DNA from 3 places in the Streptomyces sp. NPDC014676 genome. Region 2 is predicted to be linked to each of the others. Evidence: riboswitches for the same ligand, from Rfam matches in the RefSeq annotation. Region 2 holds a riboswitch; each other region holds the start of a gene.
The links. A riboswitch is a leader RNA that binds a small molecule or an ion and turns the genes downstream of it on or off. The one in region 2 is predicted to bind thiamine pyrophosphate.
Positions count from the first base shown of each region.

Region 1 (5,979 bases), on a different contig from region 2:
CGCGCGGGCCTGCGCGAGCAGCGCCACCGCGTCGTGCGGGCGGAGCTCGGGGTTGCGCGCGGTCGCCGACGCGACCAGCTCGTCCAGCTCGTACGCCATGCCGGGCACGGCGGCCGACGGGGCCGGCACGTCGTCGTGCAGATGCTTGTAGAGCACGATCGCCGGGGAGTCGCCGTCGTGCGGCTTCTCGCCGGTCAGCATCTCGTAGAGCAGGATGCCGCAGGCGTAGACGTCCACGCGGGGGTCCGCGATGCCGTTCTCGATCTGCTCGGGGGCCAGGTACGAGACCGTGCCCAGCACGGTGCCCGTGGTGTTCGTCACCGAGTCCACGGCGCGCACCAGACCGAAGTCGGCGACCTTGACCCTGCCGTCGTCCCCTATCAGCACGTTCTCGGGCTTCATGTCCCGGTGCACGAACCCGGCCCGGTGCGCGGCGCCGAGCGCGGCCAGCACCGGCTCCAGGATGTCCAGCGCGGCCCGCGGCTGGAGTGCGCCGCGCTCGCGCAGCACGTCGCGCAGGGTGCAGCCGGCGATGTACTCCATCGCCAGGTAGACGTACGCCCCGTCGGTGCCCTGGTCGAAGACCTGCACCACGTTCGGGTGGGCCAGCCGGGCGACCGACTTCGCCTCGCGGATGAACCGCTCGACGAACGAGCCGTCGGCCGCGAGGGAGGGGTGCATCACCTTGAGCGCGAGGACGCGGTCCAGACGGGTGTCCACGGCCCGGTAGACCGTGGCCATCCCGCCGACCGCGATCCGCGCCTCGACGCGATACCGGCCGTCGAGCACCTGCCCGACCAGGGGGTCCTGAAGGGTCGTATCCACGCAGTGAGTCTACGAGCCCCCACCGACACCCCTCACCGCTTCGCTCCTCGTTGAAGCGGACCTGTGACGTGGGTAGCCGCGGACAGCCGCACCGCCGTAGCTGCGGGCAGTCGTGCCGCAGGGCGGCACGGGTGGGCGCTGGGGGCACCCCCTCTGGGGGAGGCACCCCGCAAGCGTCGGCAAGCGCTTCCGGCCCCCGCCCAGCCCAGCGAACGCCACCGTCAAAACGCCGGCCGCTCCGGATCCAGCACGGCCATGCCCTCCGCAGGAGAAGACGCCTCCGCGGCGAACCACCGCCGGGGAATCCGCCCCGCCAGCCGAGCCAGCCGCCCCGCCTCCACGGCACACCGCATCGCGGAAGCCATCAGCACCGGCTCCTGCGCCCGGGTGACGGCGGACGCCAGCATCACCCCCGCGCACCCCAGCTCCATCGCCAGCGCCACATCCGACGCCGTCCCCGCCCCCGCGTCCAGAATCACCGGCACCCCCGCCCGCTCCACGATCAACTCGAAGTTGTGCGGATTCCGGATCCCCAGCCCCGACCCGATCGGCGACCCCAGCGGCATGACCGCCGCACACCCCACGTCCTCCAGCTTCCGCGCCAGCACCGGATCGTCGTTCGTGTACGGCAGCACCGTGAACCCGTCGTCGACCAGCGTCTCCGCCGCGTCCAGCAGCTCGACCGGGTCCGGCAGCAGCGTCCGCTCGTCGGCGATGACCTCCAGCTTGACCAGGTCCGTGCCGAGCGCCTCCCGCGCGAGGCGCGCGGTGAGCACCGCCTCCCCGGCGGTGAAGCACCCCGCCGTGTTCGGCAGCACCCGGATGCCCAGCCTCTCCAGCACCGACAGCACGGACCCGTGCACCGTGGGGTCCACCCGCCGCATCGCGACGGTCGTCAGCTCCGTCCCGGACGCCACCAGCGCCCGCTCCAGCACGTCGAGGCTCGGCGCCCCGCCGGTGCCCATGATCAGGCGGGACGTGAAGGACGTACCACCGAGGAGGAACGGATCGTCGGCCATGGTCAGCCTCCCTGGACGGCGGTCAGGACTTCCACCCGGTCACCCTCGCTGAGGGGCGTGGCGGGCCACTGCGCGCGCGGGACGACGGTTTCGTTGAGGGCGGCGGCCACCCCGGAGGGGGCCGCGGTGAGTGACTTCACGACGAGGTCGAGAGCCGTGCCGGGCGCGAACTCCCGGCGCTCCCCGTTGACCGAGACGTTCATGCGGGCTGCTCCGTGCGGACGGCGGCGCCGAAGCGCCGGGGGGTGAACGGGCGGGCCACCTCCGGCAGGGCGCCGGTGGTCAGGGCCTCCGCCATGGCGTCGCCGGTGACCGGCGTCAGCAGGACGCCGTTGCGGTAGTGGCCGGTGGCGAGCAGCAGCCCCTCGAGCTCCGTCGGGCCGAGCAGCGGCGCGTTGTCGGGGGAGGCGGGGCGCAGTCCGGCCCGGGTCTCGGTCAGCGGCAGCTCGGTGATGCCGGGGACCAGCTCGTGGGCGTCGCGCAGCAGCTCGTACACGCCGCCCGCGGTCACGGTGGTGTCCCAGCCCATCTCCTCGCTGGTCGCCCCGATCACCAGCTCGCCGTTCTCGCGCGGCACCAGGTAGACATGGCTGCCGCGCACCACGGCCCGCACGGTCCGGTTCAGGAAGGGACCGTGCCGCGCGGGCATCGTCAGCCGCACCACCTGCCCCTTCACGGGACGCACGGGAGGCAGGACGTCCGCCGGGACGCCCGCGAGCCGCCCGCTGAGGCTGCCCGCGGCGAGCACCACCTGCCCGGCACCCAGCTCGGTGCCGTCGGCCGTGACCACGCCCGTCGCGCGGTCTCCCGCGACGACGAGCCGCTCGGCCCGCGCGCGGTGGACGGTCACGCCCGCGCGCTCGCAGGCGGTGACCAGCGCGGCCGCCAGCCGCCGGGGGTCGATCTGGTGGTCGCCGTCCACCCGCAGGCCGCCGCGCACCCCCGGCGCGAGCATCGGCTCCAGGCGCCGGCAGTCCCGCCCGGACAGCCACTGCGAGTCCAGCCCCGACCGCTGCTGCAGGGCGTGCAGTTCCCGCAGGTGGGCGCGGTCGTCGGCGTCCAGTGCCACGGCGAGCGTGCCGCACGCGCGGTAGCCGAGGTCGTGGCCGGTCAGCTCGGTCAGTTCGGCCGCGAAGCCGGGATAGCGCCGCGCGGAGGCGAGGTTCAGACCGAGCAGGGTCTCCTCGCCGTAGTGCAGTTCCGTGACGGCGGCCAGCATCCCGGCGGCCACCTCGGCGGCTCCGCCGCCCGGCCCGGGGTCCACCACGGCCGTGGCGAGACCGCGCTGCGCGGCCCGCCAGGCCGTGACCAGACCGATGATCCCGCCCCCGACGACGAGGACGTCTGAGGTGCGCGTGGGCGACATGGGCGTCCAGCCCCTCCCTTCGCCGGCATGACCCGGATCAGGTTCGTACGGTCGGAGGCCGCCAGCCTCCCTCTCAGCCCGGTGCGTCCGGGCTCCCGCGAGTGCTTGTACGTTGGCCACCCTAGCCCGCAGTACACCGCGCTTGTAAGGGAGCCTCCGCGTGGCACCATCACTCGACGGACTCGTCCTCGCCCCCGTGGCCGACCAGGCCCCCGGCCAGGTCGGCACCCGCACCCGGTTCGTCTACCACGAGCGGGGCGGCGAGATCTGGGCCGAGTACGCGGGCGGCGACGTCGTACGCGGGTACCTGGTGGGCACCCGCGCGGGGGACCGGCTGGACTTCCGGTACGTGCAGCTCAAGCGGGACGGCACGACCTCCTCGGGGCACTGCGTGTCGACGGTCGTGGAGCTGCCCGACGGGCGGGTACGGCTGGAGGAGAACTGGCAGTGGGAGTCGCAGCCGGGCAGTGGGACGAGCGTGGTGGAACAGCTCGGCGATGATGCCGCGTCAGGTGTCTAAGGTGATCGGGTGAGCGAGCAGACGCAGGGACCGGGACGGTCCGAGCCGCGGCGGGTGGTGGTGGCGGGCGCGGGCATGGCCGGCGTGCAGACCGCCCTCGCCCTGCGGGAGCAGGGCTTCACCGGCGCCGTGACCCTGATCGGCGCGGAACCCCACCAGCCGTACGACAGACCGCCGTTGTCCAAGGCGGTGCTGCTCGGCAAGGCCGAGGACTCCGCCTTCGACGTCGACTTCGAGGACGCCGGCGTCGAACTGCGGCTCGGCTGCGAGGTGCTCGGCCTGCGCCCCGCCGACCACGAACTGGACACGGAGAACGGGCCCGTCCCGTACGACGTCCTGGTGGTTGCCACCGGTGCGGAACCGCTCCGGCTGCCGGGCGCGGAGGGCGTGCCCGGCGTGCACCTGCTGCGCACCCTGGACGACGTCGCGCGGCTGCGGCCGGTGCTCGCGCGGCAGCACGACATCGTGGTGGTCGGCGCCGGCTGGATCGGCGCGGAGTTCGCCACGGCGGCCCGCGAGGCGGGCTGCGCGGTCACCGTCGTGGAGGCGGGGGAACGGCCGCTCGTCGAGGCGCTGCCCGCCGAGGTGACCGTCCCGATGGCCGCCTGGTACGCCGAGGCGGGCGTCACCCTGCGCACGCACGCGCGCGTGGAGCGCGTCGAACCCGGCGCCGCGGTCCTGGACGACGGCACGCGGCTGCCCGCGGGCGCCGTGGTCGTCGGCATCGGGGCCCGGCCCGCCACCGCATGGCTGGCGGGCTCCGGAATCGAGCTCGGGGCGCACGGGGAGGTCGTCGCCGACCGCCATCTGGCGACCTCCCTGCCGGACGTGTACGCGGTCGGCGACTGCGCGTCCTTCCCGTCCGGGCGCTACGGCGAGCGTCTGCTGGTCCACCACTGGGACAACGCCCTCCAGGGGCCGCGCACGGTCGCCGTGAACATCCTCGGCACGGCCACCGGCCGGGAGCCGGTGGCCTACGACCCGGTGCCGTACTTCTGGTCCGAGCAGTTCGGGCGCTTCGTGCAGTACGCGGGACACCACGCGGACGCCGACCGGACGGTGTGGCGCGGGGACCCCGCCGAGGCGGCGTGGAGCGTCTGCTGGCTGCGGGGGTCCCGCCTGGTCGCGCTGCTCGCGGTGGGACGGCCCCGGGACCTGGCGCAGGGACGCAGGCTGATCGAGGCGGGCACGGCGATGGACGCGGAGTCGCTGGCGGACCCGGCGCGACCCCTGAAGTCGGCGACGGCGTGACACTCCCGGCCCGGCGCGTCCGCCCAGGTGGGCGGGGCCGGCTTCCGACTGTCGGTGGCAGATGGCACGCTTGTCCCGTGACCGAGATTGACGCAAAGATCGATGCTCTCGTCCCCGCCTGGCTCACCTTGCCCGACATCGCCGAGATGTTCGGTGTCGAGGTGACGCGCGTCCGGCAGCTGGTCAAGGAGGGCCAGCTCATCGCCGTACGCCGAGGTGAGAACCGCGCGCTGCACGTACCCGCCGCCTTCATCGACGGGGACAAGATCGTCAAGGGCCTGACCGGGACCCTGACGCTCCTGCGGGACGACGGCTTCACGGACGAAGAGATGCTGGAATGGCTTTTCACCCCCGACCCCTCCCTGCCGGGCACGCCCGCCCAGGCACTCAGTGAGAACCGCGGCACGGAGGTGAAGCGCCGCGCCCAGGCGCTCGCGGTCTGACCCGGCCCCGACCGTCCACGATCCGGACACCGCCGGCCGGGGCGGCGAGCCCCGGCTGCGGGCACCGGTGCCCGCAGCCGGGCGGCGGGACGGCCTCGCGTCCGCGCGGAGGCGTTCGCCGGGCCGTGATCACCGGGATTCCGGGCGGGGTGGTCCCGCGTACCGGATGCGGGCGGCTCGCGGTGTCCGGGGCGGTGCGGTGGTCCGTGAGGGGCGTCTCGCGGTCGTCGGCGCGGCGGCATAGGGTCCGTTGCGGTGCGCGCTCCGTCGGCCCGTGACGGCCGGGGGCGTCCGCCCATGCCCTACCGGGCCCACCGGGTCCGTACGCCGCCGACACCCTGGGGGGACCCTCCTGTGACCGCCACCGCTCGCGCCCGGCTCGCCGACGCCCTGCTCTACCTGTGCACCGACGCCCGCAGGCGGCAGGGCGATCTCGCGGAGTTCCTGGACGCGGTCCTGGCCGGCGGGGTCGACATCGTGCAACTGCGGGACAAGGGCATGGAGGCCGGCGAGGAGCTGGAGCACCTGGCGGTCCTCGCCGACGCCTGCGCCCGG
Region 1 covers NZ_JBIBZI010000008.1:379,431-385,409, reverse strand. The annotation lists gene pknB (Stk1 family PASTA domain-containing Ser/Thr kinase) at 1-825, opposite strand, end outside; gene ACF1DX_RS24235 (thiazole synthase) at 1,047-1,844, opposite strand; gene thiS (sulfur carrier protein ThiS) at 1,847-2,047, opposite strand; gene thiO (glycine oxidase ThiO) at 2,044-3,210, opposite strand; TPP riboswitch at 3,208-3,319, opposite strand; gene ACF1DX_RS24220 (hypothetical protein) at 3,371-3,730, shown strand; gene ACF1DX_RS24215 (NAD(P)/FAD-dependent oxidoreductase) at 3,740-4,981, shown strand; gene ACF1DX_RS24210 (Rv2175c family DNA-binding protein) at 5,059-5,424, shown strand; gene thiE (thiamine phosphate synthase) at 5,779-5,979, shown strand, end outside.
Region 1: linked by a shared signal. The riboswitch ahead of thiO (glycine oxidase ThiO) and the one ahead of ACF1DX_RS28255 (thiamine ABC transporter substrate binding subunit) in region 2 are both predicted to bind thiamine pyrophosphate.

Region 2 (5,979 bases):
GCATGGCCGTGGTGACCCCGTTCGACAAGAGCGCCCTGCGCAACATCGAGCAGGCGATCCGCGACTCCGACCTGGGCGTCAACCCGAGCAACGACGGCAACATCATCCGTGTGACGTTCCCCGAGCTCACCGAGGAACGCCGCCGTGACTACATCAAGGTCGCCAAGACCAAGGGCGAGGACGCGAAGGTCTCCATCCGTTCCGTCCGCCGCAAGGCCAAGGACGCCATCGACAAGATGGTCAAGGACGGCGAGGTCGGCGAGGACGAGGGCCGCCGTGCGGAGAAGGAGCTCGACGACACCACCGCGAAGTACGTCGCCCAGGTGGACGAGCTCCTGAAGCACAAGGAAGCGGAGCTGCTCGAGGTCTGATGAACGACTCTTCCTGGGGGACGCCGCAGACCGGGTACTGGGGGCCGTCCGACCACGGGCCCGGCCAGGGGGCTGCCCCGGCGGGTCCCGCGTACGATGCGCACTACGCGCAGCACACTCGCCCCATGCCCGTCGTGCCCGACGTACCCGAACACGGCGGAGACCAGGATGTGGAACGGGGGGCCGCTCGGCTGAGCGGCCCCCCGTTCCGAGACGAACCGACGCGGGCCCGACCCCTTCCCGGGGAGGTGCCGCAGAATCCGGAGCCCATGCCCGACGCCCCGCAGCCGGCACCCGCACCGCAGAAGAAGAGCGCGGGGCGCGATCTCGGTGCCGCGATAGGCGTCGGCGTCGGACTCGGCGTGGTGATCGTCGCGTCGCTGTTCGTCGTCAAGGCCGTCTTCGTCGGCGTGGTCGCCGTCGCCGTGGTGGTGGGCCTGTGGGAGCTGACGTCGCGGCTGCGGGAGCGCAAGGGCATCAAGGCGCCCCTGATACCGCTCGCACTGGGCGGTGCGGCCATGGTCGTCGCCGGGTACGCCCGGGGGGCCGAGGGCGCGTGGGTCGCCATGGCGCTCACCGCGCTGGCGGTGCTGGTCTGGCGTATGACGGCGCCGCCCGAGGGCTACCTCAAGGACGTCACGGCGGGTGTCTTCGCGACGTTCTACGTGCCGTTCCTGGCGACCTTCGTCACGATGATGCTCACCGCCGAGGACGGCCCGTGGCGCGTCCTGACCTTCCTGCTGCTGACGGTCGTCAGCGACACCGGCGCGTACGCGGTCGGCTGGCGCTTCGGGAAGACGAAGCTCGCCCCGCGCATCAGCCCCGGCAAGACCCGAGAGGGCCTGCTGGGCGCGGTGACCTTCGCGATGGTCGTCGGCGCGCTGTGCATGCAGTACCTGATCGACGACGGCGTGTGGTGGCAGGGCCTGCTGCTCGGCCTCGCGGTCGCGGCCAGCGCCACCCTGGGTGACCTGGGCGAGTCCATGATCAAGCGCGACCTGGGCATCAAGGACATGGGCACCCTGCTCCCGGGCCATGGCGGCATCATGGACCGGCTGGACTCCCTGCTTCCCACGGCGCCGGTGGTGTGGCTGCTGCTGGTGTTGTTCGTCGGCTCCAGCTGATCCCTGTCCACGTGGCCGGACCGGGCCCCCGTCCTTCCCGGGCGGGGGCCCGGCCGCTGTCCGGGTCGGTTAGGGTCCCTCCGTGGCGCAGGCGAGGCGGGGGGACGACGGCAGGTACCACGGTGACCTGCCCTGCCGATGGTGAGAGGCGCTCCTCGACCAGAAGGGCCGCCGCAGGCCGCGCCGCTACTGCGGCCCATGGCACCGTACGAAGGCCTACGTGAACAACGTCTTCGTCCTGTTCTTCGGCCTCTCCTGAGCCCGACCGGGTCACCCGTGCGGATCTGCGACACTGGTAACGCCATGCCTAAGCCCGGAGAACTTACTTTCGTCGCCCCCCGCGGAGCCAAGAAGCCGCCGCGGCACCTCGCCGACCTCACGCCCGCCGAGCGCAAGGAGGCGGTCGTCGCGGCCGGTGAGAAGCCGTTCCGCGCCAAGCAGCTCTCGCAGCACTACTTCGCGCGGTACGCGCACGACCCGGAGCAGTGGACCGACATCCCCGCCGGCTCGCGCGGCAAGCTGCGGGAGGCGCTGCTTCCGGAGCTGATGACGGTCGTGCGGCATCTGTCGACCGACCAGGGCACCACCCGCAAGACGCTGTGGAAGCTGTTCGACGGGACGCTCGTCGAGTCCGTGCTGATGCGCTACCCGGACCGGGTGACCATGTGCATCAGCTCCCAGGCGGGCTGCGGCATGAACTGCCCGTTCTGCGCGACCGGGCAGGCCGGTCTCGACCGGAACCTGTCCACCGCCGAGATCGTGCACCAGATCGTGGACGGGATGCGGGCGCTCAGGGACGGCGAGGTGCCCGGCGGCCCGGCGCGGCTGAGCAACATCGTGTTCATGGGCATGGGCGAGCCGCTCGCCAACTACAACCGGGTCGTCGGGGCCATCCGCCGCCTCACCGACCCCGAGCCGGACGGCCTCGGGCTGTCGCAGCGCGGGATCACCGTGTCCACCGTCGGTCTCGTCCCGGCGATCCACCGGTTCACCGGCGAGGGCTTCAAATGCCGGCTCGCCATCTCGCTGCACGCCCCCGACGACGAACTGCGCGACACCCTCGTCCCCGTGAACACGCGGTGGAAGGTGCGCGAGGTCCTCGACGCCGGGTTCGAGTACGCGGCCACGTCGGGCCGGCGGCTGTCCATCGAGTACGCCCTCATCCGGGACATCAACGACCAGGCCTGGCGCGGTGACCGGCTCGGACGGATGCTCAAGGGCCGCCCCGTGCACGTCAACCTCATCCCGCTCAACCCCACCCCCGGCTCCAAGTGGACCGCCTCCCGTCCCGAGGACGAGAAGGCGTTCGTGGAGGCGATCGCCGCGCACGGTGTACCGGTGACGATCCGGGACACCCGTGGGCAGGAGATCGACGGGGCGTGTGGTCAGCTCGCCGCGAGCGAACGGTAATGTGACCCGAGTAAGAACATCTGCATATTCCGACAGGGGAGCGCCACAGCGCTGAGAGTGCGGCACCGGCCGCAGACCCTCCGAACCTGGCCCAGGTCATTCTGGGTAGGGAGATCGGTCATCACTCGAGCTGTTGCGCCCTGCCCGGGACCCCTGCCCAGGGGTCCCGGGCAGGGCCGCGTCTCTTCCTGGTCACTCCAGGAGGAATCAAGTGGGCATCACCAAGAAGGTCACGGTCCTGGCCGTCGGGCTGGGGCTGGTCACGCTGTCCGCGTGCGGGTCGTCCGGCGGCGACGACGCGAGCGGCGGGGGCGGGTCCAGGACCGTGACCCTCGTCAGCCACAACTCGTGGGCCGTGTCGAAGGACGTCGTCGCCGCCTTCGAGAAGCAGTCCGGATACAAGCTCAAGGTCCTCGAGGACGGCGACGCCGGGCAGGCCGTGAACAAGGCGATCCTGACCAAGGACAACCCCCAGGGCGACGTCTTCTTCGGCGTCGACAACACCCTGCTCTCCCGCGCCCTCGACAACGGGCTGTTCCAGCCGTACGAGGCCGAGGGCTCGGACAAGGTTCTGCCGGAATACCGCGTGGACCAGGACAAGCACCGGGTCACCCCCGTCGACACCGGCGACGTCTGCGTCAACTACGACAAGGCGTGGTTCGACGAGCACGACCTGACCCCGCCGAAGACCCTCGACGACCTGGTCGAGCCCGCCTACAAGGACCTCCTCGTCGTCGAGAACGCCGCCACCTCCTCGCCCGGCCTCGGCTTCCTGCTCGGGACGGCCGCAGAGTACGGCGATGACGGCTGGGAGGACTACTGGAAGAAGCTCAAGGCCAACGGCGTGAAGGTGGTCGACGGCTGGGAGCAGGCCTACAACGAGGAGTTCTCCGGCTCGGCCGGCGGAAAGAAGGCCAAGGCCGACCGGCCGCTGGTGGTGTCGTACGCCTCCTCGCCGCCCGCCGAGGTGATCTACGCCGACCCGAAGCCGGAGACCGCGCCCACCGGTGTCGCCGAGGGCACCTGCTTCCGTCAGGTCGAGTACGCGGGGCTGCTGAGCAACGCGAGGAACCCCGAGGGCGGCAAGGCGCTGCTCGACTTCCTGATCGGCAAGCCGTTCCAGGACGACATGCCGCTCAACATGTTCGTGTACCCGGTGCGGGAGGGCGCCCGGGTGCCCGAGGAGTTCGTGAAGTCCGGGCCGCAGGCGAAGGACCCGCAGACCATGGACCCGGCGAAGATCGCCGCCCACCGTGACCAGTGGGTCAAGTCGTGGACCTCGCTCGTACTGAAGTGACGCGGACCGCGGCGCGCCGGCGCGGGAGCGCGGCGCGGCTCGGCCTGATGGCCGCGCCCGTCGCGTTCTTCGCCGTCTTCTTCGCCTATCCCGTCACCGCGATCGTCGCGCGCGGACTGAAGACCGACGGGACCTGGCAGCTCGGGCGGATCGGGGACGTACTGGCGCAGTCCGACGTCCGTCAGGTCCTGTGGTTCACCACCTGGCAGGCCCTCGTCTCCACCGCCCTCACCCTGCTGATCGCCCTGCCCGGCGCCTATGTCCTCGCCCGCTTCGACTTCCCCGGCAGGCAGGTGCTGCGGGCCGTGATCACCGTGCCGTTCGTGCTGCCGACGGTCGTCGTCGGTACGGCGTTCATGGCGCTCGTCGGACGCGGCGGACTCCTCGACGAGCTGTGGGGCGTGCGCCTGGACACCACCGTGTGGGCGATCCTGCTCGCGCACGTCTTCTTCAACTACGCCGTCGTCATACGCACCGTGGGCGGGCTCTGGTCCCAGCTCGACCCGCGGCAGGAGGAGGCCGCGCGGATGCTCGGCGCCTCCCGGTTCGCGGCCTGGCGGACCGTCACCCTGCCCGCGCTCGCGCCCGCCGTGGCCGCGGCGGCGCTGATGGTCTTCCTGTTCACCTTCACCTCCTTCGGCGTGGTGCAGATCCTCGGCGGACCCACCTTCTCCACCCTCGAAGTGGAGATCTACCGGCAGACCTCCGAGATCTTCGACCTGTCCACGGCCGCCGTCCTGACGATGGTCCAGTTCGTCGCCGTGGGCGCGATCCTCGCCCTGCACGCCTGGACCGTACGGCGCCGGGAGACCGCGCTGCGGCTGGTGGACGCCTCGGTGACCGCACGCCGGCCGCGCGGCGCCGGACAGTGGGCGCTGCTGGGCTCGGTCGTCGCCACCGTCGCCGTACTGCTTCTGCTGCCGCTCGCGGTGCTGGTGGAACGGTCCTTCGGCGACGCGGGTCTCGCCTACTACCGGACGCTCACCGAGGACGACGGGGGAGTGTTCCTCGTCGCGCCGATCGAGGCGGTCGGCAACTCGCTCCAGTACGCCGTCGCCGCCACCGCCATCGCCGTGGTGATCGGCGGTCTTGCCGCCGCGGCGCTGACCCGGCGGGACGCGGGACGGCTGGTGCGCGGCTTCGACGCGCTGCTGATGCTGCCGCTCGGGGTGTCCGCGGTGACCGTCGGCTTCGGTTTCCTCATCGCCCTCGACGAGCCGCCGCTGGACCTGCGCGCCTCCTGGATCCTGGTCCCGCTCGCACAGGCGCTGGTCGGCGTCCCCTTCGTCGTACGGACCATGCTGCCGGTGCTGCGGGCCGTGGACGTACGGCTGCGGGAGGCGGCGGCGGTGCTCGGGGCGTCGCCGTGGCGGGCGTGGCGTGAGGTGGACCTGCCGCTGGTGCGGCGGGCGCTGCTGATCGCGGCCGGGTTCGCGTTCGCGGTGTCGCTGGGCGAGTTCGGGGCGACGGTGTTCATCGCGCGGCCGGAGAATCCGACGCTGCCGGTCGCCGTGGCGCGGCTGCTGGGGCGGCCCGGGGACCTCAACTACGGCCAGGCGATGGCCCTGTCGACGATTCTGATGATCGTGTGCGCGGTGGCGCTGCTCGTCCTTGAGCGGCTGCGGACCGACCGGACCGGGGAGTTCTAGATGCTGCTGAGCCTTCAGGCCGCGACCGTCCGCTTCGGGGGGCGGCCGGTGCTGGACGCCGTCGACCTGGGGGTCGCGGAGCACGAGATCGTGTGCGTGCTCGGTCCCAGCGGCAGCGGCAAGTCCAC
Region 2 covers NZ_JBIBZI010000011.1:253,250-259,228, forward strand. The annotation lists gene frr (ribosome recycling factor) at 1-371, shown strand, start outside; gene ACF1DX_RS28245 (phosphatidate cytidylyltransferase) at 371-1,495, shown strand; gene rlmN (23S rRNA (adenine(2503)-C(2))-methyltransferase RlmN) at 1,799-2,905, shown strand; TPP riboswitch at 2,930-3,035, shown strand; gene ACF1DX_RS28255 (thiamine ABC transporter substrate binding subunit) at 3,117-4,202, shown strand; gene ACF1DX_RS28260 (ABC transporter permease) at 4,250-5,851, shown strand; gene ACF1DX_RS28265 (ABC transporter ATP-binding protein) at 5,852-5,979, shown strand, end outside.

Region 3 (5,979 bases), on a different contig from region 2:
CGTGGCACACGGCCGAGCTACTCCAGTCCGGACTACTCGAGCCCGGACTTCGGGGGACCGGAGCACCAGCCGGAGTAGCCGGGCGGCCCGTCCGTCGGCTTGCGCCCTCCGTACCGGAGGCGCGAGCCGGGTGGACGGGGCGGACGGACGGGTCCGCCGACGGGCCGGACGATCGGGCCGGGTCTCAGAGGATGCCCGCCCGTCCCGCGGCCGTGATCCACTGCGGGAACTCGGAGAGCAGACGGTCGTACAGCTCCGCGTCCGGCACGTTGCTGATGTCGTCGACGGCGAAGAACCCGACGTTGTCGACGCGGCGTCCCGGCAGCGTGTCGAACCGCTCCAGCACGCCGTAATGGGACTTGCCCAGCCCCACGAACTGCCAGAAGACCGGTTCCTCCACCGCCTCACGGAGCTCGCTCTCGATCTCCTTGTTGCGGTAGACGCCGCCGTCGGAGAAGAACAGGACGAGCGTCGGAGCGGACGCGGGGTTCCCCCGGACGAACGCCCGCACCTCGGCGATGACCTTCTGCTCCTCGTTCTGGATGCCCACGTCCCGCATGTCGACCTGGCTGGGTTCCAGTCCCTTCTTCCGCCCGCGCCGGAACAGGCCCACCTCACCCACCCGCACATGCAGCCGCAGCCACTCGGGAAGCTCCCCCAGTCGCAGATCCGGCAGCCGGGCCGGGTTCGAGGCGAACGTCCAGGCCTGCATCTCGCCGTCGTCGTCCAGTTGCGCGGCGACCGCCGCCATCCGCTCGACGACGTCGGCCACCACCCCCTTGGAGTACAGGAAGGACATGGACCCCGAGGCGTCGAGTACGAGGACGACGCGCGCGGTGACCTCGGCGGCCCCGTGCTTGCGCAGACTGACCGCCACCTGCTCCTTGCGCAGCGACAGCCGCTTGCGCATGTCGACGGGCAGCCTCTCCTCACCCTTGGTGAGCCGCGGGGCACCGGGGTGGGGGTGAGGCACGGAGGGCTGCTGGGCGGGCGTGACCGGCACGGCGGGGGGAACGGACGGGGGCGGCGGAACCGGGGCCGCGGTGCCCCCGGGGGAAGCGGGCGAGACCGGAGGAACGACGGTCGCCGGGGAAGCGGACAAGGCCGGAGGCGCGTCGTCCACGGTGATGCCGAAGTCCGTGGCCAGACCCGCGAGACCGGAGGCGTACCCCTGCCCCACCGCCCGGAACTTCCACTTCCCCTGCCGCCGGTACAGCTCGCCGCCGATGAACGCGGTCTCCGTCCCCGCCGCCATGTCGAACCGGGCCAGCTCGGTCCCCGCCCCGGCGTCGAGCAGCCTGAGTACCAGTCCCGGCACCTGCCCGAACGTCCCGCCGTCCGCCGACGCGCACAGCACGATCCGCTCGACCACCCCCTCCACGGCACCCAGGTCCACCTCCACGGTGTCGGTCGTCTCCCGCGCGCCGCGCTGTTTCCCGAGATGCCTCACCGCGCCGGACGTGTGACGAGGCTGGTTGTAGAAGACGAAATCCCCGTCGTCCCGCACCCGCCCGGCCTCCGTGAGGAGCAGCGCCGAGGCATCGATGTCGGGCACACCGGTCCCGGCCTCCCAAGCGAGCTCAACGCGCACCGCACGGGCATCGACGGGAAGATTGGACCCCTTGCTCATCGGACTCGCTGTCATGGGGCCAGTCTGCCCACCCGCCCCGGCGAAGGGGAGGGGCCGCCGCACCTGCCGCCCCGCGGGAACGGTACCCACGACGGGCACCGCCCCCACGCCGTCCGCGGTGAACGCTCAGTTCGTGATCGGCAGATACACGCGATTGCCCGCCTCCGCGAACTCCTTCGACTTCTGAGCCATCCCCTCCTCGATCTCGTCCCGGCTTCCGCCGTGTTCACGACGGATGTCCTGGGAGATTTTCATCGAACAGAATTTCGGACCGCACATCGAGCAGAAGTGGGCCGTCTTGGCGGGTTCCGCCGGCAGGGTCTCGTCGTGGAACTCGCGTGCCGTGTCCGGGTCGAGGGCGAGGTTGAACTGGTCCTCCCACCGGAACTCGAAGCGGGCGTCGGACAGCGCGTCGTCCCACTCCTGGGCACCCGGGTGGCCCTTGGCGAGGTCGGCGGCGTGGGCGGCGATCTTGTAGGTGATGACGCCGGTCTTGACGTCGTCACGGTTGGGCAGGCCCAGGTGCTCCTTGGGCGTGACGTAGCAGAGCATGGCCGTGCCCCACCAGGCGATCATCGCGGCACCGATGCCGGACGTGATGTGGTCGTATGCGGGCGCGACGTCCGTCGTCAGCGGGCCGAGCGTATAGAACGGGGCTTCATCGCAGATCTCCTGCTGAAGGTCGATGTTCTCCTTGATCTTGTGCATCGGGACATGTCCCGGGCCCTCGATCATGGTCTGTACGTTGAAACGCTTCGCGACCGTGTTGAGTTCCCCGAGCGTGCGCAACTCCGCGAACTGCGCCTCGTCGTTGGCGTCCGCGATGGACCCGGGCCGCAGGCCGTCGCCGAGCGAGTACGTGACGTCGTACGCGGCGAGGATCTCGCAGAGCTCCTCGAAGTTCTCGTACAGGAACGACTCCTTGTGGTGCGCCAGGCACCACGCGGCCATGATCGAGCCGCCGCGCGAGACGATGCCGGTCTTGCGGTTCGCGGTGAGCGGCACGTACGCCAGGCGCACGCCCGCGTGGACCGTCATGTAGTCCACGCCCTGTTCGGCCTGCTCGACAACCGTGTCCTTGTAGATCTCCCAGGTCAGTTCCTCGGCCCGGCCGTCGACCTTCTCCAGTGCCTGGTAGAGCGGCACGGTGCCGATGGGGACGGGGGAGTTGCGCAGCACCCACTCCCGGGTGGTGTGGATGTTCCGGCCGGTGGAGAGGTCCATGACCGTGTCGGCGCCCCAGCGGGTCGCCCAGGTCATCTTCTCGACCTCCTCCTCGATGGAGGACGTCACCGCCGAGTTGCCGATGTTGGCGTTGACCTTCACCAGGAACCGCTTGCCGATGATCATCGGCTCGATCTCCGGGTGGTTGACGTTGGCCGGCAGCACCGCCCGGCCCGCCGCGATCTCCTCGCGGACCACTTCGGGCGCGACGTTCTCCCGGATCGCCACGTACTCCATCTCGGGCGTGATCTCACCGCGGCGCGCGTACGCGAGCTGTGTGACCGCCCGGCCGGCGCGGCCCCGGCGCGGCAGGCGCGGCCGGCCGGGGAACACGGCGTCCAGGTTGCGCAGGCCCCCGCGCGGAGAGGTGTGCTTGATCCCGTCGTCCTTGGGACGGACGGGGCGGCCCGCGTACTCCTCCGTGTCGCCGCGGGAGACGATCCAGTTCTCCCGCAGCGGGGCCAGGCCCCGGCGGACGTCGGTGTCGACGAGCGGATCGGTGTACGGGCCCGATGTGTCGTACAGCGTGACCGACTGCCCGTTGGTGAGGTGCACCTGACGGACCGGCACCCGCAGGTCGGGGCGTGTGCCCTCGACGTACGCCTTGTGCCAGCCGATGGACTTCCCGGCCTCCCCGTCCACCGACGTCTCCGTCGGGTTCTGCGTGGAGGCAGGCGTGCGTGCGTCCTTGTTGGTCATGAGACCTACTCCCTACGCCGGCATTACCCGGTAACAGGTTCGGCGGTCGACGCAGCGGTTTCCGTCTGTCGACGTTCCGTGGGAAACATCACTCACCTACGGTGATGTTTCATGTGAAACGTCGCTGGGACGGAGGTCAGCGCCCTCTCAGCCCGGTGCTCCGAGCTCCCGCGTGTACAAAAGCGACTCCACGCTAGCGTCATTTCTGGCGCGGTGAACAGAGGGCCCACCCCGTTCTTGCGATGATCGGGCGGTGACCCCCACTCAACCTCCTCCGTTCCCACCGCCCGAACCGTCGCGCCCGCCCGGCGCCGGAGACGGCGGCGGCCATGCCCATGGGCACGGGCACAGCCACGGTCACGGCCCGGCGGCGCCTGTCTCCCAGCACCTGCGCAAGGTCATCGCGGCGATCCTCATCCCGTTCGCGGCGGCGGTGTTGATCGGGCTCGCCGTACTGTGGCCGGGCGGTGCCCCGGCGCACGAACGCACCGGCGTCGGCTTCGACCGGCAGACGCAGCACGCCACGGTCACCAAGGTGGTCGAGCTGAGCTGCCAGTCCGTCAACGCCTCCGGAGGCGTCCCGACCGGCGACACCTCCACCGCCGAGGGCTCGTCCGCCCAGCAGCAGGCGGACGGCACCTGCAAGAAGGCCACGATCCGGGTCGACACCGGTGACGACAAGGGCCGTACGTTCAACGAGATCGTGCAGCCGGACCAGTCCCGGCAGCTGAGCGAGGGCCAGAAGGTCGTGGTGGCCTATGAGCCCTCCGCGCCCGAGGATCTCCAGTACTCGGTCACCGATGTGAACCGGCGCTTCCCGTTGGCACTGCTCGCGGGCGTCTTCGCGCTCGCCGTCGTGGCCGTGGGGCGGCTGCGCGGCGTCATGGCGCTGGTCGCGCTGGCGATCAGCTTCCTGGTGCTCAACTTCTTCATCCTGCCCGCGATCCTGCAGGGGGCGAACCCGCTGGTCGTGGCGGTGGTGGGGGCGAGCGCGATCATGCTGATCGCGCTGTACCTGTGTCACGGGCTGTCGGCGCGCACGTCGGTGGCGGTGCTCGGCACACTGATCTCGCTGCTGCTGATCGGCGTCCTGGGCTCGGTGTTCATCGGGTGGGCCGCGCTGACCGGCAACACCGACGACAACACCGGTCTGATCCACGGGCTGTATCCCGGGATCGACATGAGCGGTCTGCTGCTGGCCGGCGTCATCATCGGTTCGCTCGGTGTCCTCGACGACGTGACGGTCACCCAGACGTCCGCGGTCTGGGAGCTGCACGAGGCCAACCCGTCGACGGGCTGGCGCGGGCTGTACCGCGCGGGCATCCGCATCGGCCGCGATCACATCGCGTCCGTGGTCAACACGCTGGTCCTCGCCTACGCGGGCGCCGCGCTGCCGCTGCTACTGCTGTTCTCCATCGCGCAGAGCGGCGTGGGGACGGTCGCCAACAGCGAGCTGGTCGCGGAGGAGATCGTGCGCACCCTGATCGGCTCGATCGGCCTGGTCGCCTCGGTGCCGGTGACCACGGCCCTGGCCGCGCTGGTGGTCTCGGCCGACCGCCCGACGTCTCAGGCACGGGCGCAGGGGACCGGGCCGGCACCGGACGCACGGCCGGCCGTGGGGCGCGGTGGGCGGGGCAGGCGCCGTAAGCGCTGACGTCCTGTGCGGCGGGCGGAGCGCGCTGAAGCGTTCCGCCACCGGTCCACCCGCCTGGCGTAACGCTTCAGCCGGCGCTCTGCTCCGCCAGGATCCGGTCCAGCGCGTCGTCGAGGTGGGCGTCGAAGTCGGCGAGAGCCCCCTCCTGGCCCAGTGGCACCAGCTTGTCGGTGCGGTCGAGGAAGGCCACGAGCGGTGCGGTCGACGAACGGAACAGTGCCTGGTCGCTGCCGACCTGAAGCCGGATCAGCACCTCGCCCAGCGCGTCGGGGTCCACCGGCGAGACGCGTACGTCGCCCTCCCCGCACGGTCGGCCGACGCCGTCGATCAGCAGTTCCCGACCGAACGCCCAGGTCACGGGGGCGTCCCCCGGCAAGTGGAAGGTCAGTCGCACGGCGTAAGGATCACAGGTGTCGTAGCGGAGCTCCACCGGGATGCGGAAGGACAGCTCCTCCGACACGAGAAAGCTCATCATGACCTCTGCCTGTACGGATTCGCGCATCGCCTACCCCGTCATTCGCCACGGACTGGCCGGGCATGGACCCTGACACCAGAGGGAATCTTGCTGAACGTACACAGCAGATCACAAGGAGTGAGTTTTCAGATACTGATAGACAGCGTGAGTGACCCGACGAAGCGCTCCACCTCGGCCTGCAGTCGCCGCGCCGCGGGGACGAGCCGGTCGGCCTGGTGCGTGGGCAGCGAGATGGCCACCGCCGCGGCCACGGATCCGACGGTGACGGGGATCGCCGCGCACACCGTGCCCAGCACG
Region 3 covers NZ_JBIBZI010000004.1:21,258-27,236, forward strand. The annotation lists gene ACF1DX_RS12730 (hypothetical protein) at 1-78, shown strand, start outside; gene ACF1DX_RS12735 (VWA domain-containing protein) at 185-1,645, opposite strand; gene thiC (phosphomethylpyrimidine synthase ThiC) at 1,757-3,553, opposite strand; TPP riboswitch at 3,546-3,735, opposite strand; gene ACF1DX_RS12745 (YibE/F family protein) at 3,807-5,207, shown strand; gene ACF1DX_RS12750 (SsgA family sporulation/cell division regulator) at 5,275-5,709, opposite strand; gene ACF1DX_RS12755 (IclR family transcriptional regulator) at 5,808-5,979, opposite strand, start outside.
Region 3: linked by a shared signal. The riboswitch ahead of thiC (phosphomethylpyrimidine synthase ThiC) and the one ahead of ACF1DX_RS28255 (thiamine ABC transporter substrate binding subunit) in region 2 are both predicted to bind thiamine pyrophosphate.